DNA from 2 places in the Paraglaciecola aestuariivivens genome. Region 1 is predicted to be linked to the other one. Evidence: predicted binding sites of a transcription regulator. Region 1 holds the regulator's gene; the other holds the start of a gene.
The links. Region 1 encodes NrdR, which represses ribonucleotide reductase genes. Its sites were predicted from a motif close to AAACACNANATNTNGTGTTT; they were not measured.

Region 1 (15,860 bases):
AACGGGCATCTTTTTGTTCTAGCCATGAAGAATAATTACCTTCCCATGGAATACCTTGGCCACGATCTAGCTCTAAAATCCAACCCGCTACATTATCTAAGAAATACCTATCGTGGGTAATAGCCACAACTGTACCTTCGTAGTCATGTAAAAAGCGCTCTAACCAAGCCACAGATTCTGCATCTAAGTGGTTAGTCGGTTCATCCAGCAACAACATTTCTGGTTTTTCTAATAACAATTTACACAAGGCTACCCGTCGGCGTTCACCACCTGAAAGCTTGCTCACGTCGGCATCCCAAGGGGGCAGGCGTAACGCGTCGGCCGCTCGTTCAAGGGCGTTGTCTAAGTTGTGTCCATCTTTTGATTGAATTATTGCTTCAAGCTCGCCTTGCTCTTTGGCTAAGGCATCAAAGTCTGCGCCTTCTTCAGCGTAGGCCGCATATACTTCTTCAATGCGGGCTAAGGCATGTACAACATCGGCCACCGCTTCTTCGATATTTCCACGAACATCTTTGCTTTCGTCTAATTGTGGTTCTTGAGGTAAATAGCCTATTTTTAACCCGGCTTGTGGAATGGCTTCACCTTCGATCTCGGTATCTAGCCCAGCCATGATTTTTAATAAGGTAGATTTACCCGAACCATTTAAGCCTAATACGCCAATTTTAGCGCCTGGAAAGAAGCTTAATGAGATGTTTTTAAGAATGTGTTTACCCGGTGGTACTACTTTTCCCACGCGCAGCATGCTGTATACGTATTGAGCCATAACTGTCTTTTGTTTGTTGATTTGCGCTTAGTGTAATTCACTGGGCCAGCTGGGTAAAACAGATAAATTTATTTTCACTTAATTATGCGAATAAAATGGCACAACATTTAAGATTAAAGGGTAGTATTTTTATCTGACAGAGTAAAAGGTGAATAGCTTAACTACACACTAAGGAACTTTATGCGAACGTTAAATTGGGGGATTTTAGGCCCTGGTAAAATAGCCCACACCTTTGCCGCTGCTATGCAAAGTGTTGAGTCAGCCAAGATTTTAGCTGTGGCCAGTCGCTCTTCCCAGCGAGCAAAGCAGTTTGCGCAACAGTATCAAATAGCCAAAGAGTATAACGACTACGCTTTGTTATTAGCCGATCCTGACATTGAAATTGTGTATATTGCTACCCCGCATAATTTTCATTATCCACAAGCTAAAATGTGCCTTGAGGCTGGTAAGCATGTTTTAATTGAAAAACCTTGCACTATAAATGCAGCACAAATGCAGACTTTAGTTGAACTTGCAGAGCAACGGGGCTTGCTGCTGCAAGAAGGCTTGTGGAGTCGTTTTATGCCAGCTTTAGGGCAATTGCGCCAGCGCCTGCAAAGTGGGGCTATTGGCGACATTCAATATATTCAATCAGATATTGGGTTTGCGTTTCAAACTCGTCCTAAAGCGCGCTTAAGCCAAGCTGATTTGGCAGGTGGCGCATTATTAGACTTAGGCATTTATAGTATTTCTGTTGCGCAATTTCTATTGCAAGAGCAAGCTAGCCAAATACAAGCTTGTGGCCAATTAACTGAGCAGCAAGTAGATAGTCAGGTATTAGCCAATCTTATTTATCCTTCGGGTCGGTATTCACAATTTAGTTGCTCTATGCAGTCACAATCGAGCAATAGCATGCGGATAGTCGGCAGTCAGGGTTTTGCCATTTTACCCGCTAATTTTTGGGATACTAACCAAGCTGAAATTTATCAAGATAATCAAATGCTTGAATGCATAGATTGGCCTCATAGGGTAAATGGTTTTGAATATCAAATTGAGGCATGTGGGCAAGCTATTGAGCAAGGCTTAACTTGTCATTCTAGTATGTCGCATCAAGACAGCATAGGGGTATTAAAGGTGATGGACAGTATAAGGCAACAAATTGGCTTACAATTTCCGGTATCTATAGAACAGCTATAGACCCTGTTTTTTTGTTGTGAATCTAGCGTTACAACTTTTGGTTGTGTCTCATGCCACTTTGTCACTATACAAATGAGTCAAAATCACTACACTATGCGCACTAAATTTAAGGGACGCCTAACCCGTTTTTATCTTATGTTGAGGAAAAGTGATGCTGACACGTAACATGAATATTGCTGATTTTGATCCAGAATTAGCCGAAGCCATTCAAAATGAACACCAACGCCAAGAGCATCATATTGAATTGATTGCATCTGAAAACTATTGCAGCCCGCGCGTTTTAGAAGCACAAGGCTCACAACTAACCAACAAATACGCTGAGGGTTATCCACATAAGCGTTATTATGGTGGTTGTGAATATGTTGATGTAGCAGAAGATTTAGCCATTGAACGCGCCAAGCAATTATTTGGTTGTGACTATGCTAATGTGCAGCCGCATTCAGGCTCTCAAGCTAATTCAGCGGTATTTATGGCGCTATTAAATGCCGGAGACACAGTATTAGGTATGAGCCTAGCCCATGGTGGACATTTAACTCATGGTTCACATGTTAACTTTTCTGGTAAAACTTACCATGCTGTTCAATATGGATTGCACCCTGAAACCGGTGAAATTGATATGCAGCAAGTAGAAGAATTAGCCTTAGAACATAAACCTAAGATGATCATTGGTGGTTTTTCTGCCTATTCAGGCATAGTTGACTGGCAAAAATTCCGTGAGATAGCGGATAAAGTTGGGGCATATTTATTAGTGGATATGGCGCATGTAGCTGGCTTAATTGCAGCGGGTATTTACCCAAGCCCAATTGCTCATGCTCACGTTGTGACTACTACTACCCACAAAACCTTAGCCGGTCCGCGTGGTGGTTTGATTTTATCAGCCTGTGGTGATGAAGCCATTTATAAAAAATTAAATAGCTCGGTTTTCCCTGGTAATCAAGGTGGACCTCTGTGCCATGTTATTGCCGCTAAAGCGGTAGCCTTTAAAGAAGCGCTACAGCCTGAATTTAAAGTGTATCAACAACAAGTAGTAGTGAACGCCAAAGCTATGGTGGCGGTATTACAAGAGCGTGGCTTTAAAGTGGTTTCTGACGGTACAGACAATCATTTATTTTTGCTTGATCTAATTGGTAAAGAATACACAGGTAAAGATGCAGATGCGGCCCTAGGCAGTGCCAACATTACTGTTAATAAAAACTCTGTACCTAACGACCCTCGCTCACCTTTTGTCACTAGTGGTTTACGTATTGGTTCGCCAGCTATTACCCGTCGTGGCTTTAAAGAAGAACAAGCCAAACAGGTGGCTCATTGGATTTGTGATGTTTTAGATAATATCAATGATCAATCTGTGATTGAAAAAGTCAAAAAAGAAGTAGTGATTTTGTGTAAACAGTTCCCTGTTTATGCCTAAATGATTGCTATTTAACCAAGGCTCATTGGGGTCTTGGTTATTTAGTTGATTTTACTCTTTGCTTAGTAAACCTTAGTTAAACACTAGCTATACTAAGGTTTACTCAAATAATATCTAACTAGTTATTTAAACCTCGCCTACTATTTCTATGTTAAGTACTGATACTTAGCGTTTTTTCCCTATCAAATTTGCTAAAAAATTGTAAAATAAGCGCGTTTTAAATCAGAATAATTTTATTCCATTCACACACGGACATCATTATGACTAATCGTACATTAGCTTTTGGCAAGAAAACTCGCCTAGCGTTGTTAGTGGCAAGCTCGCTTGCCTTTAGTGGACTCGCTTCTGCGCAGGTCACTTCTTCAGCCATTCGTGGTCAAGTTGTAGATATTCAAGGTAACCCTTTATCTGGCGTTACTGTTGAGGTTATTCACGTGCCAACTGGCAGTAAAAAAACCTTAACCACTTCTGAAAACGGTATTTTCCAATCAGGTGGTATGGCTGTAGGTGGACCTTACCAGGTACAACTACAAGACGGGTCAAGTTATCAGGCGCAAAGTATTTCAGATCTATTTTTGCAACTAGGTCGAACTTCGAGTGTTGCCTTGCAAGCTACTGCAAGCGGCGCCAATTTAGAAGTAATTGAAGTTCGTGGCAAAGTGACCATGGAAGCGGCTTATAAAAAAGGGCCAGGAACAGAGTTTAGCGAACAAGACATTAACAACACTGCTGCCATCAGCCGTGATATTAAATCTTTATTAAAGCGTGATTCTAAAATTACTGTTGATACCACAGTAGATGGTGGCCCTGCTTTATCGGTAGCCGGTGGTAATATTCGTGGCAACAGTTTAACTGTTGATGGCGTTAAGCAAAATGATGACTTTGGTTTGAACAAAAATGGTTACCCTGGTCGTCGTTCACCTATTTCTTTAGATGCTATTGAGCAGTTATCTGTAAACATTGCGCCTATTGATGTGACTTATGGTGGTTTCCAAGGCGGTAATGTAAATATAGTAACTAAGTCTGGTACCAATGAGTTTCACGGCTCGGCTTTTTACTTCCGTTCAGACGACAGCATGATTGGTGATAAAAGCGAAGGTGAATCATTAAATATTGGTGATTTTAAAGAAGACACTTATGGTTTCTCTTTAGGTGGTGCGGTAGTTGAAGATAAATTGTTCTTCTTTGCTTCTTACGAAAAATTTGAATCTGTTTCACCTTATCAATTTTCATTAGATAACTTAGATGGCATAGCCGATCCAAACGAACGTCGTGGCGTAAGTCAGGCCGATTTTGATCGTATTGCTCAAGTTGCTAACGATGTTTGGGGTTACGATATAGGTGGTTATGACGTTCCTAAAGTAGAAGAAGATGAAAAACTGTTAGTGAAACTAGATTGGTACATTAACGACGATCATCGTGCGTCTTTAACCTATCAAGACAACTCAGGTAACACAGTACGTGATTTCTGGGCTGAGTCTTTCCCTGGTGCGCCAACTGCTACTGCTGAGTCTAACCGTTATAATCAGGCTGAAACTTTACAAGCCACAGTATTACAGGTGTTTTCTGATTGGTCTGACGATTTATCGACCGAATTTAAATTGTCGAACAAAAAAGTAACCACTGCTCAAGATCCTCTTTTAGGGGCAAATTTCTCGCAGTTTAATATTGCCACGCCAAACGGCGGTTCGTTATTTATTGGTCCTGATCAATTCCGTCATGCAAACGAATTAGAAAATGATCGTTTTGGTTTAAAAATTAAAGCGGATTATTACCTAACAGATGAGCACAAGTTAACCTTTGGTTGGGAGCATGAGCAACTAGACATCTACAACTTATTTGTATTTGGCTCTTTAGGTTTTGCTAATTTTGCTAGTATCGAGGACTTTGAAAACAACTTAGGCTTCCACGTTTACCAAAATGCCTTAGACGGTAACCCTGAAAGTGCGGTTGATGAGTTCTCATACGACATTGATACTTTCTATTTGCAAGATGAGTGGGCGGCAACCGACGACCTAACTGTCACCTACGGTGTACGTTACACTAAATACAGCAATGATGACTTACCTGCATTAAACCAAAACTTTGTTGATCGTCATGGTTACACTAACCAAGGTAACTTTGATGGCCTAACCTTAGTTGAGCCACGTGCTGGTTTCACTTATACCTATGACGATGACACGGTAATCCGTGGTGGATTTGGCTTGTTTGGCGGCGGTGGCCCGAACGTTTGGTTATCCAACTCTTACGGCAACGACGGGGTACGTAAAACCTTTGCTGGTTGTTTTGGTGGTTGTTCAGATGGTCGAGGCACACCACAAGAAGTGCTAGATTTCTTAGCTGCTGGTGGTTTTAGTGGCGGCAACAGCGACACTAACTCTATATCTCCAGACTTCGAAATCAACAGTGTTTGGAAGTTAAACTTAGGCATAGAGCGTAATCAGGACTTAGGTTTCTTAGGTGATTCGTGGTTATTAACTGCAGATGCCATCATTAGTGATGTGAAAAATGCAGCGGTTTACCGTGAACTAAACTTCTCACAAGTGGGCACAGCGCCAGATGGCCGTCCTATTTATGATCAAACTGTGCCATTTGACTTGTCGTTAGAAAACACAAGTAAAGGTGGTTCACAAGTATGGAGTTTCTCGGCAGCGAAAAACTACTATACCGATCACGGTAATTACAACTTTGATATCAGCTACACCTATCAAGACGTGACAGAAGTTAACCCTGGTAACTCTTTCATTGCCTTTGAAGGTTATGCAATGCCAGCTAACTCAGACTTCCAGTCACAAACTGAATATAACTCTGAGTTTGAAGTACGCCATGCTTTTAGTGCTAACTTAAGCTGGAGCGATACCTTAATTGGTGATCACTTAACCACTGTTGCTGTGGCATATACAGGTCGTTCTGGTCGTCATTATAGCCATACCATGCGCTCTACAGTAGATACTTTTGGTGGTTTCCCAGTGGCAGACTTTGCTGACTGGAACGCCTTTGGTTCACAGTTGTTGTACATTCCAAATGGAGCAAGTGATCCATTAGTCACTTACGCTGATGGTTTTGATCAAGCTGGCTTTATGTCTTACATCAACAGTAATGACTGTTTAGCTAACAACGCGGGATCAATTTCTCGTCGTCATGCTTGTACTAGTAGCTGGATCAATCGTTTTGATGTGCGTTTCATGCAAGAAATTCAAATCACTGGTGAGCAAGCTGTAGAAGTGATCCTAGATCTTGAAAACATTGGTAACATGATCAACGACGATTGGGGACGTGCAGAGAGTTACGTACAACCATTTAATGCCCCTGTAGTAGATGTGGCAATTGATAATGGTCAGTATGTATACAGTAACTTTACTCAGCCACAAGCCAATGTAGCTAAAATACCTTCGGTATGGAAAGTACAACTAGGTGTACGTTACAAGTTTTAATTAACACTTAGTTTAACCAATTATTAAATTGGCCTAAAACCAGAGATAAGCAGATTATCTCTGGTTTTTTTTTGAGGTATAATAATGCTTCGGAAAAAAGTGCGTGGCTGTTCCTTTGTCGCTTTTTTTGCTAATTTAGCCCAACGTTTTTTAAATCAATCGAGAGCCTTATGTTTTGTCCATTTTGCGCAGTACAAGAAACCAAAGTGATTGATTCGCGTTTAGTTGCTGACGGCAGCCAAGTTAGGCGCCGCAGAGAATGCACTGTGTGTAAAGAACGTTATACCACCTTTGAAATGGCAGAATTAGTTATGCCAAGAGTGGTAAAACGTGATGGCTCACGAGAGCCTTTTAATGAAGATAAGCTCAGAGCAGGCTTACAACGAGCATTAGAAAAACGTCCAGTGAGCACCGAAGAAGTGGAATTGTGCATTAACCGCTTAAAGTCATCTTTGCGGGCTACAGGTGAACGAGAGGTATCCAGTGAGTTTTTAGGTAACTTAATTATGAATGCCTTAAAAGAGCTGGATAAAGTAGCTTATGTACGTTTTGCCTCGGTTTACCGTTCGTTTGAAGATATCAGAGAATTTGGTGAAGAAATTGCTAGGTTAGGTGACTAAGACCATGCAACTTAGCCTAGCTTCAGCGACCGGGTATCACAACTAAATGACCAGCTTTTCAAGGTTAGATCATCAAATGATGGCAAGCGCCATCGCCTTAGCTAAACGTGGCCAATATACTACTTCGCCCAACCCCAATGTGGGCTGTGTTATTACTGATAAGAGCGGCAATATTCTGGGCCAAGGTTGGCATAAAAAGGCTGGCACTGCTCACGCCGAAGTCCATGCGTTAAACCAAATCAAGCAACAAGGTTTGAGTCCTAAAGGGGCTACAGTCTATGTGACTCTTGAACCTTGTAGCCATCAGGGGCGAACCCCACCTTGTGCCGATACCTTAATTGCAGCCGGGGTGGCAAAAGTTGTAGTGGCTATGGTTGATCCTAATCCTTTAGTGTCTGGCAAAGGTATCGCCAAATTACAACAGGCAGGCATTGAGGTAACGCAAGGATTGTTAAGCCAAGCGAGTGCCGAGTTAAACCGTGGCTTTATTCATAGAATGTGCCATTCGCGCCCTTGGGTGACAGTGAAGTTAGCTGCCAGTTTAGACGGTAAAACCGCACTAAAAAATGGCAAAAGCCAGTGGATTACCAGTGCCGCTGCTCGCCAAGATGTGCAAAGACACAGGGCTAAAAGTTGTGCCATATTATCGGGCTCTGGCACTGTTATGGCCGATAACCCTTGGTTAAATGTGCGGTATGGCGAATTAAATTTATCCCAACAAGACTTGTTAGAAGAAGATTTACGTCAACCTTTGCGGGTGATTTTAGATGGGCGTAATCAATTAACTAACCAGCTTAATTGCTTACAACCGCTAAAAGGCAATACTGGCGGCAAAGTATTGTTAATTAATAGCCAGATCAATCCATTACCCTTCGCAGAGCATGTAAGTCAATGGCAAGCAAGGTATAATCAAAATCGCTTAGACTTGCAACAAATTATGCAAAAGTTAGGTGAATTACAGCTCAATCAACTGTGGGTTGAAGCGGGTGCTAAGTTAGCCGGTGCCTTAGTAAAAAATAACTTAGTAGATGAATTGATTTTATATCAAGCGCCCAAACTTATAGGCGGGGCGGGACAAAATTTGTTTGAAATGGCCGAATTAGAATCAATGCAAGATGTGCCAATATTAAGCTGGCAAGACATTAGGCAAGTAGGGTCAGATATAAAAATGACTGCACTTTTTAATCACTAAAGCAAGAATAGAGAAAACATGTTTACTGGAATAATTGAAGATGTCGGGGTGATTGAAAGTCTCACGCCCAGTGGTGAAGATATTCGTTTAGCGATTAAAGTTAATAAGTTAGATATGTCTGACGTCGAACTAGGCGACAGCATAGCCAATAATGGCGTATGTTTAACTGTGGTGGCTAAAACCGCGCAAGGGTTTAGCGCCGATGTATCACACGAAACCATTAAGCTTACCGGCTTTGCCAATTACCAAGCGGGCAGCAAGGTTAACTTAGAAAAAGCCTTACTAGCGAACAGTCGTTTAGGTGGCCATATAGTCAGTGGGCACGTAGATGGGGTAGGCAAGGTACTGTCTATCAAGCAAGTTGGGCGATACGTAGAAATTTGGGTGCAAGCGCCTGATGAACTCGCCAAATATTTAGCCCATAAAGGCTCTATTACGGTAGATGGTGTGAGTTTAACTGTGAATCAGGTTGAGGGCGCCAAGTTTTTGCTGACCTTGATCCCTCACAGTCTTCAAGAAACCATAATTGGCTTATACCAAGTGGGAACCCAAGTAAATTTAGAAGTGGATGTTATCGCCCGTTACATTGAAAGACTCATGTTAGGCGACAAAGCAGCACAGCAGTTACCTGAGGATAAAAAGCAAGATATAAGTTTGGCCTTTTTGGCTGAAAATGGCTTTTTAAAGTAATCCAATCCTCTTAATTTAATTAAACAGAAGACACATTATTATGCCTTTCAATAGCAGTGAAGAAATAATTGAAGATATTCGTCAAGGTAAAATGGTTATCTTAATGGATGACGAAGATCGCGAAAACGAAGGCGATTTAATTATGGCCGCCGAGCATGTTACCCCAGAAGCCATTAATTTTATGGTTACCCATGCCCGAGGCTTAGTCTGTTTACCAATGACAGAAGCGCGCTGCCGACGACTTAACCTGCCGCTAATGGTAGATAATAACGGCGCGCAGTTTTCGACTAACTTTACTGTGTCGATTGAGGCTGCCGAAGGGGTAACCACAGGGATCTCAGCTGCAGATAGAGCAAAAACGATTTTAGCCGCAGTGAATAAAAACGCCACAGCCGCAGACATAGTGCAACCTGGGCATATCTTTCCACTTATTGGTAAAGAAGGTGGGGTGTTAAATCGTGCTGGGCATACCGAAGCGGGCATCGACCTCGCTAGGCTTGCAGGCTGTGAGCCTGCCGCAGTGATAGTGGAAATTCTAAAAGAAGATGGCAGCATGGCAAGGTTGCCAGAGCTAGAAGAGTTTGCTGCAAAGCATGATATGAAAATTGGCACCATTGCTGATTTAATCGAATATAGAAACTTAAACGAAACCACTATCGAGCAAGTTGCCAAGTGTAAGCTGCCCACTGAATATGGTGAGTTTGATTTAGTAACTTTTAAAGATGTAATAGATAATCAAGTACATTTTGCTATGTGCAAAGGTGAGATTCAGCCCGACTCGCCTACTTTAGTGCGTGTGCACCTGCAAAATAGTTTTAGTGATTTGTTGGGTTCACAACGGGCAATTTCACGCAGTATGGGGTTGCCCGAAGCAATTAAATACATTGCAGATAATGGTGGGGTGTTAGTGCTGTTAGGAAAAGACGAAGACCTCTTAACCCAAGTAAAGCAATTCGAAGCAGAAGACAAAGGTGAAAAGCCAATAAAAGCCGACTGGAAAGGCTCGTCTCGCACTATTGGGGTGGGCAGTCAAATTCTGGCCAGCCTAGGGGTGAAAAAAATGCGTTTATTAAGCAAGCCTAAAAAGTACCATGCGTTATCGGGCTATGGCTTAGAAGTGGTTGAATACATCGAAATTTAATAAATTGATAAAATTGACAGATAAAAATATCACAATATTTCCCCATTCGGATGTGCTAAACTGCGCGCCGATTTTTCTAGTAAGGTTGTTTTGATGAATATTATTGAAGGTAACATTCGCGCGACAGGTAAAAAATTTGCATTTGTTGTGGCCAGATTTAACAGTTTTGTGGTTGAAAGCCTAGTAGAAGGTGCATTAGATGCCTTAGAAAGACATGGCGAAGTCAACACTCAAGATATCACTTTAGTGCGTGTTCCTGGGGCTTATGAATTGCCCATAGCCGCTAAAAAGCTTGCTGAACAAAATAAATACGATGCCATCATTGCCTTAGGTGCAGTGATAAGAGGTGGCACACCGCATTTTGATTTTGTGGCTGGTGAATGTAATAAAGGCTTAGCCCAAGTGTCACTTGAATATGGTATTCCTGTTTCTTTTGGTGTGATTACCACAGATAGTATTGAACAAGCGATAGAACGTTCTGGTACTAAAGCCGGAAACAAAGGTGCAGAAGCGGCAGTAGGTGCCTTAGAAATGGTAAATGTATTAGCTAACATTGAAGAGGCCAAATAGGTGAAACCTAAAGCCCGCCACTTAGCCAGAGAGCTTGCTGTGCAAGCCGTATACTCTTGGCAAATGACTCAAAACCCAGTAGAGCAAATCGAACTTAGTACTGTGACTAGCAACAATATGCAAAAAGTCGATACTGAGTACTTTTTGGAGCTATTAAGAGCGGTTGTAAAAAACTGTGCTGAACTAGATAAAAAGCTTAAACCTTATTTAGGACGTTTGCCTGAAGAATTAGATCCGGTGGAATATGCCATTTTACGGATTGCGACTTATGAATTAGTTCATCGCATTGATGTGCCTTATAAAGTAGTGATCAATGAAGCCATAGAACTAGCAAAAGAGTTTGGCGCAGATGAAAGCCATAAGTTTGTCAACGGTGTGTTAGATAAAGCCATCAAAACCTTACGTAAAGACGAACTTAATTAAGCAGCCAATTTAGGTGCTTGATATGACGCTTGGCACCTAGTGCTTGGTGCGATGCTAATAAAAATAAGTTGTGAAAGTGAAAGAATTTAATTTGATCGAAAACTTTTTCAAAGCAAAAAGTTTTCAACGCAAAGATGTCATTATTGGCATTGGTGATGACTGTGCAGTGACCCATGTTCCTCAAGGACAAGCCTTGGTTACCACCACAGATACCTTGCTAAGTGGTGTGCATTTTTTACCTGACACATCTGCCCATGCCATTGCGCAAAAAGCCATAGCGGTAAACCTAAGTGATTTGGCCGCTATGGGAGCAGAGCCGGCCTGGATAAGTTTATCTTTAAGCTTGCCCGAGATAGATAAAGCTTGGTTAGAGGACTTCTCTAATGGTTTACAGCAGCATGCTGAGTATTACTCTATTCAATTAATTGGTGGAGATACGGTTCAAGGGCCATTAGCCATCACTATTACCGCACAAGGCTTTGTTCCATGTCATCAAGCTTTAACGCGCTCCCAAGCCAAACCAGGTGATTCTATTTATGTGACTGGAACCTTAGGGGATGCAGGTTTGGGCTTAGATTTAGCTACCAACAAATTGAGCATTGGCGATAAGTTAAATCGAGAGTATCTGATTAATAGGCTCAATTACCCTACACCTAGATTGTTATTTGGCACCAACCTAAGACGCATTGCCAGTGCCTGTATCGATCTTTCAGATGGTTTAGTTTCAGATATTCAACATGTACTCAAAGGCTCTCAATGTGGCGCAACTGTGCATGTGAATAAGCTACCCTTATCTCGTGCCCTAAAGCAGTCAGTGTCGATTGAACAGGCCTACGACTATGCGCTAAGTGCAGGTGACGATTACGAATTGTTGTTTACTGTAAGTGAAGAGCAAAAAGGAAACCTTGAAACCTCATTAGCCAATGCCAATGTTTCGGCCACTTATATTGGCCAAGTAAACGGAAATTGTGGAAAATTAGATTTACGTTTAAATGACAAAACCTTTAATTATGCTAAAAAGGGTTACCAACACTTTTAAGCAAAGTTTAAAGCGAATCAAAAAGGGTCTGCAGTGGACAAAGAATTACGCCAAAGAGTTAGCTTGCGCAATCCAGTGCACTTTTTAGCCTTAGGCTTTGGAAGTGGATTAGCGGCAAAAATGCCTGGTACCTTTGGCACACTTGCCGCTTTACCTTTAGTGGTTTTGTTAGCCTACTTTGCCAATTTTGAGAGTTATTTAGCTGTTACCCTTGCCGTGAGCTTGCTGGGCATTTGGATATGTGAAAAAACCGCCAACGACATGCAGGTACATGATGATTCTTCTATTGTGTGGGATGAAGTAGCAGGCATGTTAATTACTATGCTTGCTGTGCCCTTGAATTGGCAAACCCTATTAGTCGGTTTTGTGTTGTTTCGCTTTTTCGATATTGTTAAACCTTGGCCTATTAACTATTTAGACAAACAGGTTGGGGGAGGCTTTGGCATTATGGTAGATGATGTATTAGCCGGGATCATGGCCATGGCTGGATTGCATATTTTATTGGGTTTGTCGTGGCTACCCACCACCACCTTTAGCTAAATCCTTTTGGTTATACCCAACTAGGCTTAGTTTTAGCTAAGCCTTGTCTTTCACTGCTACTATCCTTTAGCTTGGTTAAATTGTTTAACTTTAGCCAAAATCCCAGCGCTATCTAGGCCCAGTTCGGCATACATCTGTTGCTGCGTGCCTTGCATAATAAATTCATCTGGTAAACCAAGCTGAATTAATTTGGCCTGATAGGGGCTAGCTATAAGGTATTCGGCAACCGCACTGCCAGCGCCACCCATAATGGCACCATCTTCAAGGGTGACAAATAATGAGTGATCTTTAGCAAGTTTGGCTATCACAGCTGTATCTAAGGGTTTTACAAAACGCATATCGACTAAGCTGGCATTCAGGCTTTCTGCTGCTTCTTGAGCAAAAGGCAATAAAGTACCAAAGTTTAAGATTGCGACTTTTTCACCTTCTCTAAGCGTGCGGCTTTGGCCTAACTCTAAGGCTGTCATCTGTGCATCAGGTGTTACCCCAGTGGCAGAGCCTCTTGGGTATCTAACTGCCGCAGGTTTTTGCAATTTATGCCCTGTGTAAAGCATTTGACGGCATTCATTTTCGTCGCTGGGAGTCATAATCACCATATTAGGAATGCAACGCAAAAAGCTAATATCAAAGGCGCCCTGATGGGTAGGTCCATCTGCACCTACAATACCGGCTCTGTCTATGGCAAATAATACTGGAAGGTTTTGTAAGGCTACATCATGAATAAGCTGATCGTAGGCTCGCTGCAAAAAGGTTGAGTAGATGGCGACCACAGCATTGTAGCCTTCTTTGGCTAACCCAGCGGCAAAAGTCACAGCATGTTGTTCGGCTATGGCGACATCAAAATATTGTTCAGGAAATTGCTGGGAAAATTGCACCATGCCCGAACCTTCACGCATGGCAGGGGTTACTGCCATAAGCTTAGGATCTTGTTTGGCCATGTCACATAACCAGTTGCCAAAAATGGCAGAAAAAGTAGGATGACTTGCCGCCGCTTTGGGCAGTGCCTGATCCTTAGGGTTAAATTTAGGTACAGCATGGAATTTAATAGGATCTTGCTCGGCAGAGTGATAACCCTTGCCCTTTTTAGTGACCACGTGCAAGATCTGCGGGCCTTTGATATTGCGCATATTACGCAGCGTATCTACCACGCCGTTTACATCGTGCCCATCTATAGGGCCTATATATTTAAAGCCTAGTTCTTCAAAGATAGTACCAGGTACTACCATACCTTTAATGTGTTCTTCTGCACGGCTTGCAAACTCTTTAATAGGCGGCACATTGCTTAACAGCTTTTTGCCACCGTCTCGAATAGAATTAAAAAAGTTTCCGGTTAATAAACGAGCTAAATGACTATTGAGGGCACCAACGTTTTCCGAAATAGACATTTCGTTATCGTTTAATACCACCAACATGTCTTTATCTATATCGCCGCCGTGATTTAATGCTTCAAAGGCCATGCCAGCAGTCATGGCTCCATCACCAATAACCGCCACCACTTTGCGGCCTAAGGCTTCTTTTTCCGCCGCTACAGCCATGCCTAGTGCGGCACTAATTGAAGTAGACGAATGCCCTACGGCAAAAGTATCGTATTCACTTTCTCCAGGCCAAGGAAAAGGGTGTAAGCCATTCTTTTGGCGTATGCTGGGCATACGTTCGCGCCTGCCAGTTAATATTTTGTGCGGGTAAGCTTGGTGACCTACATCCCATAAAAGTCGGTCAAATGGGGTGTTATAGACATAGTGTAAGGCTACAGTTAACTCAACCGTTCCTAATCCAGAGGCAAAGTGCCCGCTGCTTTGGCTAACGCTGGTGAGTAAGTATTGACGCAGCTCTTTACTAAGTTGCTGTAACTTATCTTGAGGTAGCTCTCTTAGCTCTTCGGGTGTATTCGCTTTCGCTAGGATAGGGTAGTGAGTAATATCTAAAGTCATTAAATGGCTATCAACTGGTTAATTTTATTTTTTTAAGAAGCTTAAGCCTATTTAATAAGCGCGACGAATAACAAAGTCGGTAAAGGCTTCCAATATCTGGGTATTGTAAGGCAAAGTACGCAAAGCTTGAAGTGCTTGTTTATGTAGTTGCTCAAGATAGTGTTTTGCTTGCTCTAAACCCATTAGAGCTGGATAAGTACTTTTATTGTGGGCCTGATCTGAACCTTGAGGTTTACCAAGCACGCTAGCATCAGCTGTGACATCTAAAATATCATCTTGCACTTGAAACGCTAAGCCTATGGTCTGAGCAAAATCCAATAATTGATTTTTATCTGATGGTTCGATTTCATCGGCTAAAGCTATGGCCATTTCAACACAAGCCACTAACAAGGCCCCAGTTTTTTTACTGTGAAGTTGTGCTAATTGAGTTTGACTAATCTGTTGGCCAGTGGCAGCTAAGTCAATGGCTTGGCCGCCACACATACCATGGTAGCCAGAGGCACGAGCTAAAACTTTAACTAATTCAATACGTTTATTTTGCTTGTTTGCCGATAATGGATATTGGCACAAAAGTTCGAACGCTAACGTTTGCAGGGCGTCGCCAGCTAAAATCGCTGTGGCTTCGTCAAACTGAATATGGCAAGTTGGTTGACCACGTCTTAAATCGTCGTCGTCCATGGCGGGTAGATCGTCATGAATTAACGAATAGGCATGCATAGCTTCTATGGCCGCAGCTGGTCCGTCTAAATCCCTTTCATCTACCTTTAGCATTTGTCCTGTTGCCTGAACCAAAAACGGGCGCATACGCTTGCCACCCATTAATAGCGCATATTTCATGGCTTGCTTTAATTTAGGCGCATGCTCAGGAAGAGCGGCTATGGTTTGGCTAAGAGTGTGATCGACTCTGGCGCTCACACTTTTCTGAAAATCGGT
Region 2 (15,860 bases), on a different contig from region 1:
AAAAGCCCATCAGGGTTTTAAACCCTTTCATGGTGGGGTGTTTCTTTAATTGTTCTAACAATACCTGTGCGGCTTTATCTGCCTCGCCTTCTTTGGCCATTAGTTTCACTTTAGCTAAATAGGCAGTTGCACATTGTTGCCAATATTGCTCTAAAACTTGGGTAAGTTGTGTATCGTCACCCAATTCTTCTGCGCAAGATTCAATAAGAGGCACGGCTTCGCTTAACCAGGTTAAGTCTCGTTCGGGAATTTGCACTAAATATTCTATTGCTTGAGCATATTGTTGTTGCTCAATCGCCAGCTCACCTAACATTAACCACGGACGTACAGCTCTATCGTCAAGATCTATGGCAGATTTTAAACTGGTTGTGGCTGTTTCGAAGTCTTGCTGTTTAATTTCTAAGGCGGCTTTTTCGCAATAAAAATGTGCCACACGTGCACACAACTCATCGCTGTCGCCACCGGCATTAATCATTTGCTCAGCTAAACTAATCGCTCTTTCCCACTCTTTGGTGGTTTGATAAATATTAAAGAGTTGTACTTGGGCTTTAACAAAGTGTTTTTGGCTATTTAATAGTTGTAAAAATGCGTTTTCTGCGCGCTCTAAAAATCCTGCCAAAATATAGTCGCGGCCTAATTCGTATAACGCAGATTCACGTTGACTGGCTGATATTTGCTCTTTACTGACTAGGTTTTGATGTACTCTGATGGCTCGATCAAGTTCACCTCTGTGCCTGAAAAACTTGCCCATAGCGATGTGGGTTTCAACCGTATCACTGTCTAAATCAATCATTTTAATCAAAGTATCTACGGCTTTGTCTGGCTCGTCAGATAAGAGAAAATTTAGACCTTTGTAATAATGCTTAGCGAGTATGCTTGATTGGCGTCTTTGGGCTTGTCTAGCGCTATTTCTTCCCATCACCCAACCATAGGAGGCGGCAACAGGTAATAATAAAAATAGAAGCTCTAACATTATGGCGTGGTTGTTGGCTGGGCTAACTTTTTGACTTTGCGCTGTAAGCTACCAAGCTGCCATTTTAATTTAACGATATAAATTAAAGCGAATAACCAAGCCAAGGCCACTCCACTTAAAAATGTAATGCTTAATAATACAGACATTCTTATTTGTGTCTCTGCTACTAAATAATTAATCAATACTGTATGACTATTTTGTGATCCAATAAACCAGCCTAACACCAGCACAATCAATACTGTTATTAACAATAATAAGGTTTTCATTTTTGCCCCCTAGGGATGGTCAGCGTTAAAAGGCGTAATTTATGGAATGGATGATAATAGCTCAATGCGTTTCTACAAAATGAAATGCTTAACAAGAATTTAACTCTAACAAAAACGGCACCCTAATTGGAGTGCCGTTTTTAATATTTTTGACTAAAAAATCAATTAACTAGACTTTCGTTAACTCTTTCTCGTAACTCTTTACCAGGTTTGAAATGTGGAACGTACTTACCGTCTAATTTCACAGTTTCGCCAGTTTTAGGGTTACGACCTACACGTGGAGCGCGATAATGCAAAGAAAAACTACCAAAACCTCTTATTTCAATGCGTTCACCCTTTTGTAGAGTTTGCGCCATTTGTTCTAGCATTTCTTTTATTGCCATTTCCACTTCTTTGGCAGGTACTTGACGCATTTTATCGGCTAGTCTTTCAATAAGCTCTGATTTGGTCATATTAAAACTCTCCATCACTCACTAAACTGTTATACCGATAATAAGCGCGTTGGGCTATTTGTCAAAGCTATTCATGCTTTAAAAATATTCAACACGCTTATTTATGCTTTTTATTAGTCGTTTTTAGCTGCTTTGAAAGCGTCAGCAAATGCGTTGCTGAAACCAACTTCTTCTTGTTGATTCACTTTATCAAGTGCGTCTTTTTCGTCTGCTTGGTCTTTCGCTTTAACCGAAAGGTTAACAGTGCGGTTCTTACGATCAACGCCCATGAACTTGGCTTCGATTTCAGAATCAACACTCACCACTTCAGAGGCATCTTCTACACGGTCACGTGATAAATCACCAACACGGATGTAGCCTTCAACTTCTTCAGCTAGCTTAACTGTTACACCTTTAGCATCAACTGCAGTCACAGTACCAGTTACGATAGTGCCTTTCTTAGTATCAGTGATGTACTGGTTGAACGGGTCTTCTTCAATTTGCTTAACGCCAAGTGAAATACGCTCACGCTCTGGGTCAACTTGAAGAACAACAGCAGAGATTTCGTCACCTTTCTTATAGTCACGAACCGCTTCTTCGCCAGTTTTGTTCCACGAGATATCAGACAAGTGAACTAGTCCGTCTATGCCGCCATCAAGACCGATGAAGATACCAAAGTCAGTGATAGACTTGATCTTACCGCTAACTTTGTCGCCTTTGCTTTGTGCTTTAGCAAACTCTTCCCAAGGGTTAGGAATACATTGCTTAAGACCAAGAGAAATACGACGACGCTCTTCGTCAATTTCAAGAACCATAACTTCAACTACATCACCTAAGTTAACAACTTTAGATGGGTGGATGTTTTTGTTAGTCCAATCCATTTCTGAAACGTGTACTAGACCTTCAACACCGTCTTCGATTTCTACGAAACAACCGTAGTCAGTTAGGTTAGTCACAGCACCGCTTAATTTAGCGCCTTCAGGGTAACGGTTTGCAATTTCTTGCCAAGGATCGTTGCCCATTTGCTTCATACCTAGAGAAACACGAGACTTCTCTTTGTCGAATTTCAATACTTTAACGTTGATTTCGTCACCAACATTTACGATTTCACTTGGGTGCTTAACACGTTTCCAAGCCATATCTGTGATGTGTAGAAGACCATCTACGCCACCTAAGTCAACAAAGGCACCGTAATCGGTAAGGTTCTTAACAATACCTTTAACTTCATGACCTTCTTCAAGGTTAGCAAGAAGCGTATCACGCTCTGCACTGCTCTCGGCTTCGATAACAGCACGACGAGAAACAACAACGTTGTTACGTTTAGCATCAAGCTTGATAACTTTAAATTCTAATTCTTTACCTTCAAGATGAGTTGTATCGCGAACTGGGCGAACATCTACTAATGAACCAGGTAAGAAAGCGCGAACAGTGTTCACTTCAACCGTAAAGCCACCTTTGACCTTACCGTTAATTACACCAATGATTGTTTCTTTTTCAGTGTAAGCTTTTTCTAGTTCTACCCAAGCTTCGTGACGCTTCGCTTTTTCGCGAGATAGGATGGTTTCACCGAAGCCATCTTCAACTGCATCCAGGGCAACATCGATTTGGTCACCTACTACTACATCAAGCTCGCCATCGGCGTTTCTAAATTGCTCGGCAGGGATTGCACTTTCAGATTTAAGTCCAGCATCTACTAAAACGATATCTTTATCGATAGATACGATAGTACCTTTAACAATAGAGCCAGGACGGGTTTCAAGTTCTTTTAAACTTTCTTCAAATAGATCAGCAAAATTTTCAATCATAGTGGTTTAATAAATTTCTTTTTTGACATCCACGTTACAATCCAGTGAGCGCGGGGTTGTTATTCATGACTAAGTCATCCTTAACTTAGCGGGCTTTAATTATTTATAGCTAACAAACTGCTGCCCTTAGGCGAGTTTCTTTTCAACAAATAATTCAATCTTTTCAAGCACTTGCTCGACATTCAACATAGTAGAGTCTATAACAAGTGCGTCTTTGGCTGGCACTAAAGGGGCAACAGTTCGATTTGCATCTCTTTCGTCGCGAGCTTTTATGTCGGCTAAAAGGCGCGGCATACTAACATCATGGCCCTTGTCTTTCAACTGCTTAAAGCGTCTATCGGCGCGCTCTTCGGCACTCGCGGTTAAAAATATTTTCACTTGAGCTTCGGGAAATACCACTGTACCCATATCTCGACCGTCGGCTACCAAGCCTGGGGCTTGCTTAAATCCTCTTTGACGCCTTAATAATGCTTCGCGAATAGACGGCAAAGAAGCGATTTTAGACGCTGTGTCTCCCACTTCTTCGGTACGGATAGTATCGCTAACATCTTCCCCTTCTAATACCACTCTGACGCCTTTGTCTGTGGTTTCAAAATTGACATCTAAGCCTGACGCAAGCGGCAAAAGGCCAACTTCGTCGTCTGCGGGAATTTGGTGATGCAGGGATGCAACAGCTAAAACTCTATATATGGCACCACTATCTAAAAAGTGCCAACCAAGCTTTTTCGCTAATAAAACACTTGCTGTTCCTTTGCCTGCGCCGCTTGGTCCGTCTATGGTAATGACAGGTTCTGTGTACATGCGCTCTCCTGAGCCTAACAAAATCGGGCGCAATTATACGCATTGGTAACGGATTAGCAATGGCGCCTAGATGACATTTTTGTAACCGTAATTAACTCTTTACTGATCTTGCGGCTAACTACCGACAAATCGAAGCAAAACGTGCAAAGTAGTCAGGAAATGTTTTGGCAGTACAAGCTGGATCATTTATGGTAACCGCTGTATCACTTAAGGCCACTAAAGAAAAACACATTGCTACTCTATGGTCGTTGTACGTATCTATAGCTGCGTGATTTAGTTTTTCGGCTGGGGTGATGCGGATATAATCATGACCTTCTTCAACCCTAGCCCCGACTTTTCTTAATTCACAACTCATAGCTGCTAATCGGTCGGTTTCTTTCACTCGCCAATTATAAATATTTCTAATACTGGTTGTACCCTCGGCAAAAAGAGCAGTGGTGGCTATGGTCATGGCCGCATCGGGTATATGATTCATATCTAAATCCACTGCTGTTAGTGGAGCCCCGCTTACTTCAATAAAGTCTTCTTGCCAATTAACTTTGGCACCCATTTTTTCTAATACTTCGGCAAAACGAATATCCCCTTGAATACTGTTTTTACCTATACCTGTCACTCTCACTGTGCCGCCTTTTATGGCCCCAGCGGCCAAAAAGTAAGACGCAGAAGAGGCGTCGCCTTCCACTAAAAAGTGCCCCGGAGATTGGTATTGTTGTTGGCCTTTAATTAAAAACTCTTGATAATTTTGGTTTTCTACCACTATGCCAAATTGCGCCATAGTATGCAGGGTAATATCAATATAAGGTTTAGAAACTAACTCGCCACTTATCACTATTTGCGTGTCTTGTTCAAATAAAGGTGAACTCATCAGTAATGCAGTTAAAAATTGACTCGAAACGCTACCATCGACAGTTATATTTCCACCTTTTACTGCTTGGCCTTTAATCTTTAATGGCGGATAACCTGGCGCTTTTAGGTATTCTATCTGAGCGCCTGCTTGTTTTAAGGAGTCAACCAAAGACCCTATAGGCCGTTCTTCCATACGCGGCTCGCCGGTAAGTTCAAATTCCCCTTGGCTACAAGCTAATACTGCACATAAAGGGCGCATAGCAGTGCCTGCATTCCCCAAAAACAATGATAAAGGTTGGGAGGCACTAAATACCCCAGCATTGCCTGTTACCCAGCACTGAGTTTTGCAATCAGATAAACGATACTGCACATTTAACTGAGTTAAGGCAGTTAACATGTGTTGAATATCTTCGCTATCTAATAAATTGGTAAGGTGGGTTTCGCCTTTAGCTAATGCCGCAAGTAATAAGGCGCGATTAGATAAACTCTTAGAGCCAGGCACATTAACGGTTCCACTAACGTTGGAAATAGGTGACAGGGTTAACTGCTTCATTAAGATTGCCTCTTTGCAAAGTCTTGCATAAATTCGGTTAACGCCACTACCCCTTCTAAAGGCATGGCGTTGTAGATGCTTGCGCGCATCCCCCCTACACTTCTGTGGCCTTTTAACGCCATTAAGCCAGCTTCAGAGGCTTGTTGTAAAAATAGTGAATCTAAGGCCTTATCTTTTAGAGCAAAAGTGACATTCATTTTTGAACGAAAATCTGGGTGCACTTGATTGATATAAAACTCACTACTATCGATGCATTCGTATAACACACGGGCTTTTTGCGCATTACGCTCAGCCATTACAGATAGGCCACCTTGTTGTTTTAACCATTTAAAAACTAAACCGGCTAAATACCATGAATAAGTCGGGGGGGTGTTATACATAGAATGATGTTTAGCCATGGTTTGATAATGCATAAAACTGGGGGTTTCGGGCATAGCACTATCTAAAAGATCATCTCTAACTATCACCAAGGCTAAGCCAGACGGACCAATATTCTTTTGCGCTCCCGCATATATGATCCCAAATTTACTTACATCTAAGGGCTTAGATAAAATGTTAGAAGACATGTCTGCCACAACAGGCAAGTCACCACATTCTGGAATTTGGTTTAGCTCAATGCCATCTACGGTTTCGTTGGCACAATAATGGAAATAGGCGCTCTTAGGATCAAGCATATTAGGAGTAATGCTAGGCAGCCCCTTTAAGCCATTTATGTTTTGTTGTTTAGCTACAATATTTGGCTTTAGGTATTTTTCTGCTTCTTGTACTGCACTTTCTGACCATGCACCCGACACCATAAAGTCGGCACTTTTGCCTCTTTTGGCAAGATTCATTGGCACAGCTGAAAATTGCCCACGCCCGCCGCCCTGAGAAAACAAGACTTTATAGTTTTGGGGAATGCAAAGCAGCTGTCTAAAATCTTGCTCTGCAGTTTCTGCTAAATCAATATACTCTTTACTGCGATGGCTGATTTCCATGACTGAACTACCACAGCCGTTCCAGTCTATAAATTCAGCCTGAGCTTGTTGCATAACTTCTTGTGGCAACATAGCCGGTCCAGCACAAAAGTTGTAGATTTTTTTCATTGTTTGTCTCAAAAAAAAACGAGTGGCATTAGCCACTCGTTTGTTATTGCTAATTTATAGCTATTAATACCTATAAATTTGTTATTTTCCATACCTTTCAATATAAAAAATAACTCTCACTTATTCGTCTTGGTTTGACGCTGCATCTGTATCGCTCGCTTCAACAACAGTTGAGTCGCTTGATTCAACTTCTGAGCCTTCTGCAAGGTCAGTTTCAAGCTCTTCAATTTCGTCAATGCGTTGCAAACCTACAACATGCTCACCCTCAATAGTGCGAATTAATCTTACACCTTGAGTGTTACGTCCAACTGTAGAGACTTCATCTACACGGGTACGTACTAAGGTGCCTTGGTCACTGATAAGCATTATTTCATCGCTCTCATTAACCTGTACCGCCCCTACTACTTTACCATTACGCTCTGAAACTTTGATCGACACTACACCTTGTGTAGCACGACTCTTAGCCGGATAGTCAGCAATAGGTGTACGCTTACCAAAACCGTTTTCAGTGGCGGTTAAGATGGCGCCGTCACCACGTGGCACAATGAGAGAAATGACCTTTTGGCCTTCTTGCATACGAATACCACGTACACCTGTAGCCGTTCGACCCATTGGGCGTAATGCTAATAACTCTTCACCGGTTTCAGGATCAAGTTTCACATTGCCTGTTTCTGAATCTCGTTGTTTTTCGTTAAAACGTACAACTTTACCTGCATCTGAGAACAACATAATGTCGTCATCACCATGGGTAATATCTACCCCGATAAGCTCATCACCTTCGTTTAAGTTCACCGCAATGATGCCGTTTGCTCTAGGGCGCGAATAAGAGGTTAAAGCAGTTTTCTTCACTGTTCCGTTAGCGGTTGCCATTAACACAAACTTACCTTCTTCAAATTCTTGAATAGGCAAAATTGCAGTAATACGTTCACCGTCTTCTAGAGGAAGAATGTTAACAATAGGACGACCACGGGCATTACGACTGGCCAGCGGTAATTGATAAACTTTTAACCAATATAAACGACCACGAGTAGAGAAACACAAAATGTGATCATGGGTATTTGCTACCAACAGCTTTTCGATGAAATCTTCATCTTTCATCTTAGTTGCTGATTTACCTCGACCACCGCGACGTTGCGCTTCGTAGTCGTTTAGTTTTTGATATTTTACATAACCTTCGCGCGACAAAGTTACCACTACATCTTCACGTTCAATCAGATCTTCAATATCTATATCGTGTGAAGCAGCGGTGATTTCTGTGCGTCTTTCGTCGCCAAACTCATCACGTACTTTTTCGAGTTCTTCGCGAATCACTTCCATTAAACGTTCTGGGCTAGCCAAAATGTGCAATAACTCAGCGATGAATTCTAGCAGTTCACGATATTCAGATAAAATCTTGTCGTGTTCTAATCCAGTTAACTTGTTTAAGCGAAGGTCTAGAATGGCTTGGGCTTGTTGCTCTGTTAAATAATATAACCCATCGCGGATACCGTATTGTGGCTCTAACCAATCTGGTCTTGCAGCATTGTCTCCTGCACGCTCTAGCATTTCAGCTACATCACCTAATGACCACCCTTGAGCAGTTAAAGATATCTTAGCGTCAGCTGGGCTTTTTGATGCTTTGATCAAAGCAATAATAGGATCAATATTAACTAAGGCTATGGCTAAGCCTTCTAAAATATGTGCTCGTTCACGGGCCTTTTTAAGCTCATAAACGGTACGTCTGGTAACCACTTCGCGTCTGTGTAATACAAAGGCTTTTAAGATATCCATTAGGTTGAATATCTTAGGTTGGGTTTTATCTAGCGCTACCATGTTAATACCAAACACAGTTTGCATTTGTGTTTGCGCATATAAATGGTTTAACAAGACTTCGGCAGACTCGTTACGCTTCACTTCTACAACAATACGCATACCGTCTTTATCAGACTCGTCACGTAGTGCAGAAATACCTTCTATTTTTTTCTCTTTAACCAATTCGGCAATTTTTTCAATTAAGCGCGCTTTGTTCACTTGATAAGGAATTTCGTGAACTATTATGGTTTCTTTTCCGCTATCTTCAGTTTCGATTTCGGCCCGTGCTCGCATATAAATTTTGCCACGGCCTGTACGGTAAGCTTCTTCTATACCTTTTCTACCACTAATAATGGCGGCGGTAGGGAAATCTGGACCAGGAATATGTTCGATAAGCTCTTCAATGGTCAAGTCAGGATTGTCAATTAAGGCAATACAACCATTGATGACTTCAGTTAGGTTGTGTGGCGGAATATTGGTCGCCATACCAACTGCAATACCAGATGAGCCATTTACCAATAAGTTAGGTACTTTAGTTGGCAACACTTCTGGAATAAATTCGGTTTCATCGTAGTTTGGCACAAAGTTAACGGTTTCTTTTTCAAGATCGGCTAACAATTCGTGGGCAATTTTTGCCATACGAATTTCGGTATAACGCATAGCTGCCGCAGAATCGCCATCAACCGAACCAAAGTTACCTTGGCCGTCTACTAGCATATATCGCAAAGAAAAAGGCTGAGCCATACGAACAATAGTGTCGTATACCGCTGAATCACCGTGCGGGTGATATTTACCTATTACGTCACCTACCACACGGGCAGATTTTTTATAGGGTTTATTAAAATCGTTTTTTAGTTCGTTCATGGCGAACAAAACACGGCGGTGAACCGGCTTTAAGCCATCTCGTACATCAGGCAGCGCCCTGCCAACAATCACACTCATCGCATAATCGAGATAAGAGTTTTTTAGTTCTTCTTCTATATTAATGGGAAGAATTTCTTGGGCGTGATCAGTCATATACAGCCTTGTCCCTAGTCGTTATTATTAGAATCTGGTTAAGCAAAACCCGTTTGGTTAATTTTAAGCTAGGACTTAAAATTAGGCTTAGGGTTGTACCCAAATTTACATTGGTTTTCAACCGCTCGATTCTATCACCTACAAATAAAAATAAATAGCTTGAAGTCGCTCATATAGTAGCCAATTAAACCAAGAGGCTATATATCTGCGATTTTAATTGCACTTAATGTAGATTAAGATGGCAAAATATTGTGAGATACAAAAGCCAAATACATGACTCAAACTCAAAATGTTGATCTTGACGAGATCCAAAAATTTTCTGACCTCGCGTCTAGGTGGTGGGATTTAGCCGGTGAATTTAAACCTCTTCACCAAATCAACCCGCTTCGTACCGACTATATTCAACAACATAGTGGTGGTTTAGCCGGTAAACAGGTATTAGACGTAGGTTGTGGAGGCGGTATATTAGTCGAAAGCATGGCTCGTCATGGTGCACAAGTAACAGGCATAGATATGGGTGAAGCGCCGCTAGAAGTAGCAAAATTGCATGGTTTAGAGTCGGGCTTATCGGTTGACTACCAACAAACTACAGCAGAGCAGTTTGCTAGCCAACATCCACAACAGTACGATGTGGTAACTTGTTTAGAAATGTTAGAACATGTCCCCGCCCCTGCCTCAGTGGTGCAAGCCTGCAATCAATTAGTCAAACCAGGGGGGCATGTATTTTTTTCTACTTTAAATAGAAATATCAAATCTTATTTAATGGCTATAGTTGGTGCCGAGTATATTTTAGGTTTAGTGCCTAAAGGTACCCATCAGCACGATAAGTTTATTAAACCTTCTGAATTAATTGGATGGATAGACAACACAGATTTACATGTACAAAGAATGATAGGTTTACACCTTAACCCCCTCACTCAAGAGTATTATTTGTCTCAACAAAATGTAGATGTGAACTACATTATTCATTGCACTAAAATTAAAGACTAGATTTTAGCTCAATCTGTTTAAACTAAGCGTCTATTAGTCAGCATAGGCGCTGTCCATTCCAGACTTTCCCACTGCTAAATAGCTTTTTGGTCTTGTGTCAAAATTATCAGTTAAACACGACATATAGTGTGCCTGTGCAAAAAACACCCCTATATATCGATAAATTTGCAAAGATATTTTTTTATGATTAAAAAAATATAATGAAAAAATAAAGCAATTTTTTGCTTGCATTCCCAATAAACGAAACTCAAAAGGCGGTGTTAGGTGAGTCAACACTAACCTAAAATTAACTGGTTAAAAAGCCAGCATAAAACCACCATATCTTGGGTTGCATTGAAGTTAAAACCTCACTATCTTGTGTTCTGTTAACTTATCAAAACCAAAGGCTAATTCTCAGCCAAAATCAGCAGTAAATAGGTTAACTAACAAGTTTAGCTTAGGGGTAAGCGTATCCACAGATGCATTTTTGCAATGGAAAAACGTCATCTTACAAATTAAAACAAAAGAATAATGGCAATCTATAATGAATAATGAGTTATACGTCACAAAGCGCACGGGTGAACGCGAATTAATTGATCTAGATAAAATACATAAGGTCATTGAGTGGGCGGCTAAGGGATTAAATAATGTCTCTGTTTCACAAGTCGAAATCAAAGCACATATCCAGTTTTATGATGGTATAAAAACCGCAGATATTCATGAAACCCTGATCCGCTCAGCAGCCGATCTTATTTCTACAGATTGCCCAGATTACCAATATTTAGCTGCACGTTTAGCCATATTCCATCTACGCAAAAAAGCTTACGGCCAGTTTGAGCCGCCCGAATTATTAAGCCATGTAAAAAACATGGTAGCCAAAGGTAAATACGACCAACATTTGCTTGAAGATTACAGCGAAGCTGAATTTGCCGAAATGAATGATTATATTGATCATTGGCGAGACATGGACTTTAGTTACGCTGCGGTAAAACAGCTAGAGGGCAAATACCTGGTTCAAAACCGAGTCACTGGTGAAATATATGAAAGCGCACAATTTTTATACATTTTAGTAGCGGCCTGTTTATTTGCTAACTATGAAAAAGACACGCGCATGGATTACATCAAGCGCTTTTATGATGCCACCTCTAAATTCAAAATTTCTTTACCAACACCAATAATGGCGGGGGTTAGAACCCCAACTAGGCAGTTTAGTTCTTGCGTATTAATTGAAACAGGCGATAGCTTAGATTCAATTAACGCTACCTCTAGCGCCATAGTTAAATATGTTAGCCAACGCGCTGGCATAGGCATAAATGCTGGACGCATTCGCGCTTTAGGCAGCCCAATTCGAGGTGGCGAGGCTTTCCATACAGGTTGTATTCCTTTTTATAAGCACTTTCAAACAGCGGTTAAAAGCTGTTCTCAAGGTGGGGTTCGTGGCGGTGCTGCAACCTTATTCTATCCACTGTGGCACTTAGAAGTTGAATCTTTGTTGGTGTTAAAAAATAACCGTGGGGTAGAAGAAAACCGGGTCCGTCATTTAGACTACGGTGTGCAATTTAATAAATTAATGTACGCCCGCTTAATCAAAGATCAGCACATCACCTTATTTAGTCCGTCTGACACCCCTGGTTTATATGACGCATTCTTTGCTGATCAAGACGAATTTGAACGTTTGTATACCCAATACGAACAAGACGACAGCATCCGTAAAAAGCAAATTAAAGCCATAGAATTATTTAGTTTATTTATGCAAGAGCGCGCCAGCACAGGCCGTATCTATCTGCAGAACGTAGACCACTGTAATACCCATAGCCCATTTAATCCTAAATTGGCCCCAGTACGTCAAAGTAACTTATGTTTAGAAATTGCCTTACCTACTAAGCCGTTAAACAATGTAAACGATGAAGAAGGCGAGATTGCATTATGTACCTTATCTGCCTTTAACCTTGGTGCGATTGAGTCGGTAGACGAATTTGCTGAATTATCTGACTTAGCAGTGCGAGCACTTGATAGCCTATTAGATTACCAAGATTACCCTGTTCCTGCTGCGTTAAACGCCACTATGGGTCGCCGTACTTTAGGTATAGGTGTAATAAACTTTGCTTATTACCTAGCTAAAAATGGGGTGAAATACTCAGATGGAAGTGCCAACGGCCTAGTTCACCGCACTTTCGAAGCCATGCAATATCATCTGATGCAAGCTTCTTGTAATTTAGCTAAAGAAAAAGGTGCTTGTCCTAAGTTTGACGAAACCACTTATTTCCAAGGGTTAATGCCAATAGACACCTATAAAAAAGACTTAGACAAAATTTGTGATGAGCCTTTGCATTGCGATTGGGATGCTTTACGCGCAGAAATTAAAAAGTATGGATTACGCAACAGTACTTTGTCTGCCTTAATGCCCTCAGAAACCTCTTCGCAAATCTCTAATGCCACTAACGGCATTGAGCCACCAAGAGGCCACATCAGTATTAAATCAAGCAAAGATGGCGTACTAAAACAAGTAGTGCCTGAGTACGAAAGGTTAAAAGACCAATACGAATTATTATGGGACTTACCCTCTAACGAAGGTTATTTGCAGTTAGCAGGAATTATGCAGAAGTTTGTTGATCAAACCATTTCAGCTAATACCAGTTACGACCCAAATAAATACGAAGGTGGCAAAGTGCCAATGAAGTTATTACTTCAAGACTTGTTAACTAGCTACAAATTAGGTGTGAAAACCTTGTATTACCATAACACTCGTGATGGTGCAGATGACTCAACTCAACAAGAACTAGCCGGTCAGAAATTTGTACCGCAAGAAGTCGTAGAAGTTGAAGATGACGATTGTGCTGGCGGAGCATGTAAAATATAACGTTGAACAGCTGCTTAGGCAGCTGTTTTGGTTTGAACTTTTAATGGCAAAATAACTAAATGAAATATACCACCTTTAATCAAGTGAATAACAACCCGCTCACTGAGCCTATGTTTTTTGGGAACCCAGTGAATGTGGCACGTTATGACCAACAAAAACATCAGATTTTTGAAAAGTTGATTGAAAAACAAATCAGTTTCTTTTGGCGCCCGGAAGAAGTCGATGTCAGTAAAGACAGGGTCGACTTTCAAAAATTAAGTGAGCCAGAAAAACATATTTTCATTTCTAATTTAAAGTATCAAACCCTACTAGACTCCATTCAAGGAAGAAGTCCGAACATTGCCCTTCTCCCTATTATTTCTATTCCTGAGCTAGAAACTTGGGTGGAAACTTGGTCATTTTTCGAAACCATTCACTCGCGCTCTTATACCCATATTTTGCGTAATTTGTTTGGTGATCCCAGCAGTATTTTTAATGATATTGTTGAAAATGAAGAAATAAAAAAACGCGCGGCAGATATCAGCCAATACTATGATGACTTGATCTTTGCTACTCAGCTTTGGCAAACCCTTGGCGAAGGCACCCATGTGGTAAACGGCGAAAGTCATACTATTACCATGCGTGAATTGAAGAAAAAATTATACCTGTGCATGAACTCAGTTAACGCCTTAGAAGCCATACGCTTTTATGTATCTTTTGCTTGTACCTTTGCTTTTGCCGAACGCGAATTGATGGAAGGTAATTCTAAAATCATTCGTTTAATTGCCCGTGACGAAAACCTGCATTTAACCTCTACCCAACATGTATTAAACCTGTGGGCTAAAGGTAAAGACGATCCAGAAATGGCTGAGATTGCTGAAGAATGTAAAGAAGAAGCCACTCAAATATTTCTTAATGCTGTAGAGCAAGAAAAACAATGGGCGGCCTATTTATTTCAACAAGGTTCAATGATTGGGCTAAACAAAGAAATATTATGCCAATATGTAGAATTTATTGCTAACCACCGTATGTCAGCTATTGGTTTAGGCCAACCCTTTGACGTAAAAAGTAACCCTTTGCCTTGGATGAACAACTATTTAAGTTCTGACAATGTGCAGGTTGCCCCACAAGAGTCTGAAATTAGTTCTTATTTAGTCGGTCAAATCGACTCAGAAGTAAACGCCGATGACTTTGGTGACTTTGACTTATAATTCACATGAGTAATGTAAAAAACAGTATTTTGGTCAAAATAATTGATCAAAATACTGTTACTCACACGCCCAATCAAAGCCTATTAGAAACCCTCGAACAGCATAATGTTGAAATTCAATATCATTGCCGCGAAGGTTATTGCGGGGCCTGCAGAAGTACACTTATTAGCGGTGAAGTCACCTATACCACAGATCCCCTAGCCTTTATTGATGACGACGAAATATTACCTTGTTGCTGTGTGCCAAACCAAGATATAGAAATCAAACTGGCTTAAACCTTTCTACTTTTAAATTTATCCCATAAAAAAACGGCGACATCTAAAGATGCCGCCGCTTTTCATTAATTCTACTTTAACTAACTACAGTTAGCTGCGTTTTATCTAACAGGTAAGGTTAAACCTTTGAACATTTTTTCGACTTCGTCGTTATTCTTTAACATCATCGCCTGCTCAACCACAGACTTAGTTAAATGTGGGGCAAAACGTTCGATAAACTCATACATATAGCTACGTAAGAACGAACCTTTTCTGAATCCAATTTTAGTGGTGCTGTATTCAAATAAGTGACTTGCATCGATTTTCACTAGGTCACCGTCAAGCTTTTCATCTATCGCCATTGACGCTATTACCCCTACCCCAACACCTAACCTCACATAAGTTTTAATAACATCAGCGTCGGTTGCGGTAAACACTATTTTAGGCTCAATGCCAGCACTACTAAAGGCTTGATCTAATGAAGAGCGCCCAGTAAAACCAAACACATAAGTAACCAAGTTATAGTTGGCTAAGTCTTCAATGGTAATAGTGGCTTTTTTAGCTAATGGGTGATCGCGATTAACAATAATACTGCGATTCCAATGGTAACAAGGCAACATCACCAAATCGTTATATAAGTGCAAAGACTCAGTGGCAATAGCAAAATCAGCTTCACCTTTAGCAGCTAAATCACTTATTTGTGACGGAGTACCTTGATGCATATGCAAAGAAACTTTTGCGTACTTATTCATAAAGCCCTTAATCACATCTGGCAGAGCATAACGAGCTTGAGTATGAGTAGTGGCGATATTTAATTTGCCTTGATCTGGCAAGGTGTGTTCGCGAGAGACAGCTTTAATACTTTCAACTTTAGCTAATATTTCTCGTGAAATATTAATCACATCTTGGCCTGCTTCAGTCACATGAGTTAAATGTTTTCCACTGCGGCCAAAGATTTGTACGCCTAATTCATCTTCTAACATGCGCACTTGTTTACTGATACCTGGCTGTGAGGTATA

Region 2: the regulator NrdR is predicted to act here: its motif matches at 10,870-10,889, upstream of nrdA (class 1a ribonucleoside-diphosphate reductase subunit alpha).

Annotation. Positions count from the first base shown of each region.
Region 1 is NZ_JBRKBA010000005.1:310,681-326,540, forward strand. It holds gene ettA (energy-dependent translational throttle protein EttA) at 1-763, opposite strand, end outside; gene ACVCDT_RS10025 (Gfo/Idh/MocA family protein) at 944-1,939, shown strand; gene glyA (serine hydroxymethyltransferase) at 2,091-3,347, shown strand; gene ACVCDT_RS10035 (TonB-dependent receptor) at 3,608-6,781, shown strand; gene nrdR (transcriptional regulator NrdR) at 6,952-7,401, shown strand; gene ribD (bifunctional diaminohydroxyphosphoribosylaminopyrimidine deaminase/5-amino-6-(5-phosphoribosylamino)uracil reductase RibD) at 7,448-8,593, shown strand; gene ACVCDT_RS10050 (riboflavin synthase) at 8,612-9,283, shown strand; gene ribBA (bifunctional 3,4-dihydroxy-2-butanone-4-phosphate synthase/GTP cyclohydrolase II) at 9,324-10,424, shown strand; gene ribH (6,7-dimethyl-8-ribityllumazine synthase) at 10,518-10,994, shown strand; gene nusB (transcription antitermination factor NusB) at 10,995-11,417, shown strand; gene thiL (thiamine-phosphate kinase) at 11,494-12,456, shown strand; gene ACVCDT_RS10075 (phosphatidylglycerophosphatase A family protein) at 12,490-12,996, shown strand; gene dxs (1-deoxy-D-xylulose-5-phosphate synthase) at 13,056-14,927, opposite strand; gene ispA ((2E,6E)-farnesyl diphosphate synthase) at 14,979-15,860, opposite strand, start outside.
Region 2 is NZ_JBRKBA010000003.1:375,105-390,964, forward strand. It holds gene lapB (lipopolysaccharide assembly protein LapB) at 1-973, opposite strand, end outside; gene ACVCDT_RS06765 (LapA family protein) at 973-1,239, opposite strand; gene ihfB (integration host factor subunit beta) at 1,401-1,691, opposite strand; gene rpsA (30S ribosomal protein S1) at 1,805-3,475, opposite strand; gene cmk ((d)CMP kinase) at 3,602-4,276, opposite strand; gene aroA (3-phosphoshikimate 1-carboxyvinyltransferase) at 4,395-5,675, opposite strand; gene serC (3-phosphoserine/phosphohydroxythreonine transaminase) at 5,675-6,760, opposite strand; gene gyrA (DNA topoisomerase (ATP-hydrolyzing) subunit A) at 6,881-9,568, opposite strand; gene ubiG (bifunctional 2-polyprenyl-6-hydroxyphenol methylase/3-demethylubiquinol 3-O-methyltransferase UbiG) at 9,842-10,558, shown strand; gene nrdA (class 1a ribonucleoside-diphosphate reductase subunit alpha) at 11,082-13,397, shown strand; gene nrdB (class Ia ribonucleoside-diphosphate reductase subunit beta) at 13,457-14,587, shown strand; gene yfaE (class I ribonucleotide reductase maintenance protein YfaE) at 14,593-14,862, shown strand; gene cysB (HTH-type transcriptional regulator CysB) at 14,964-15,860, opposite strand, start outside.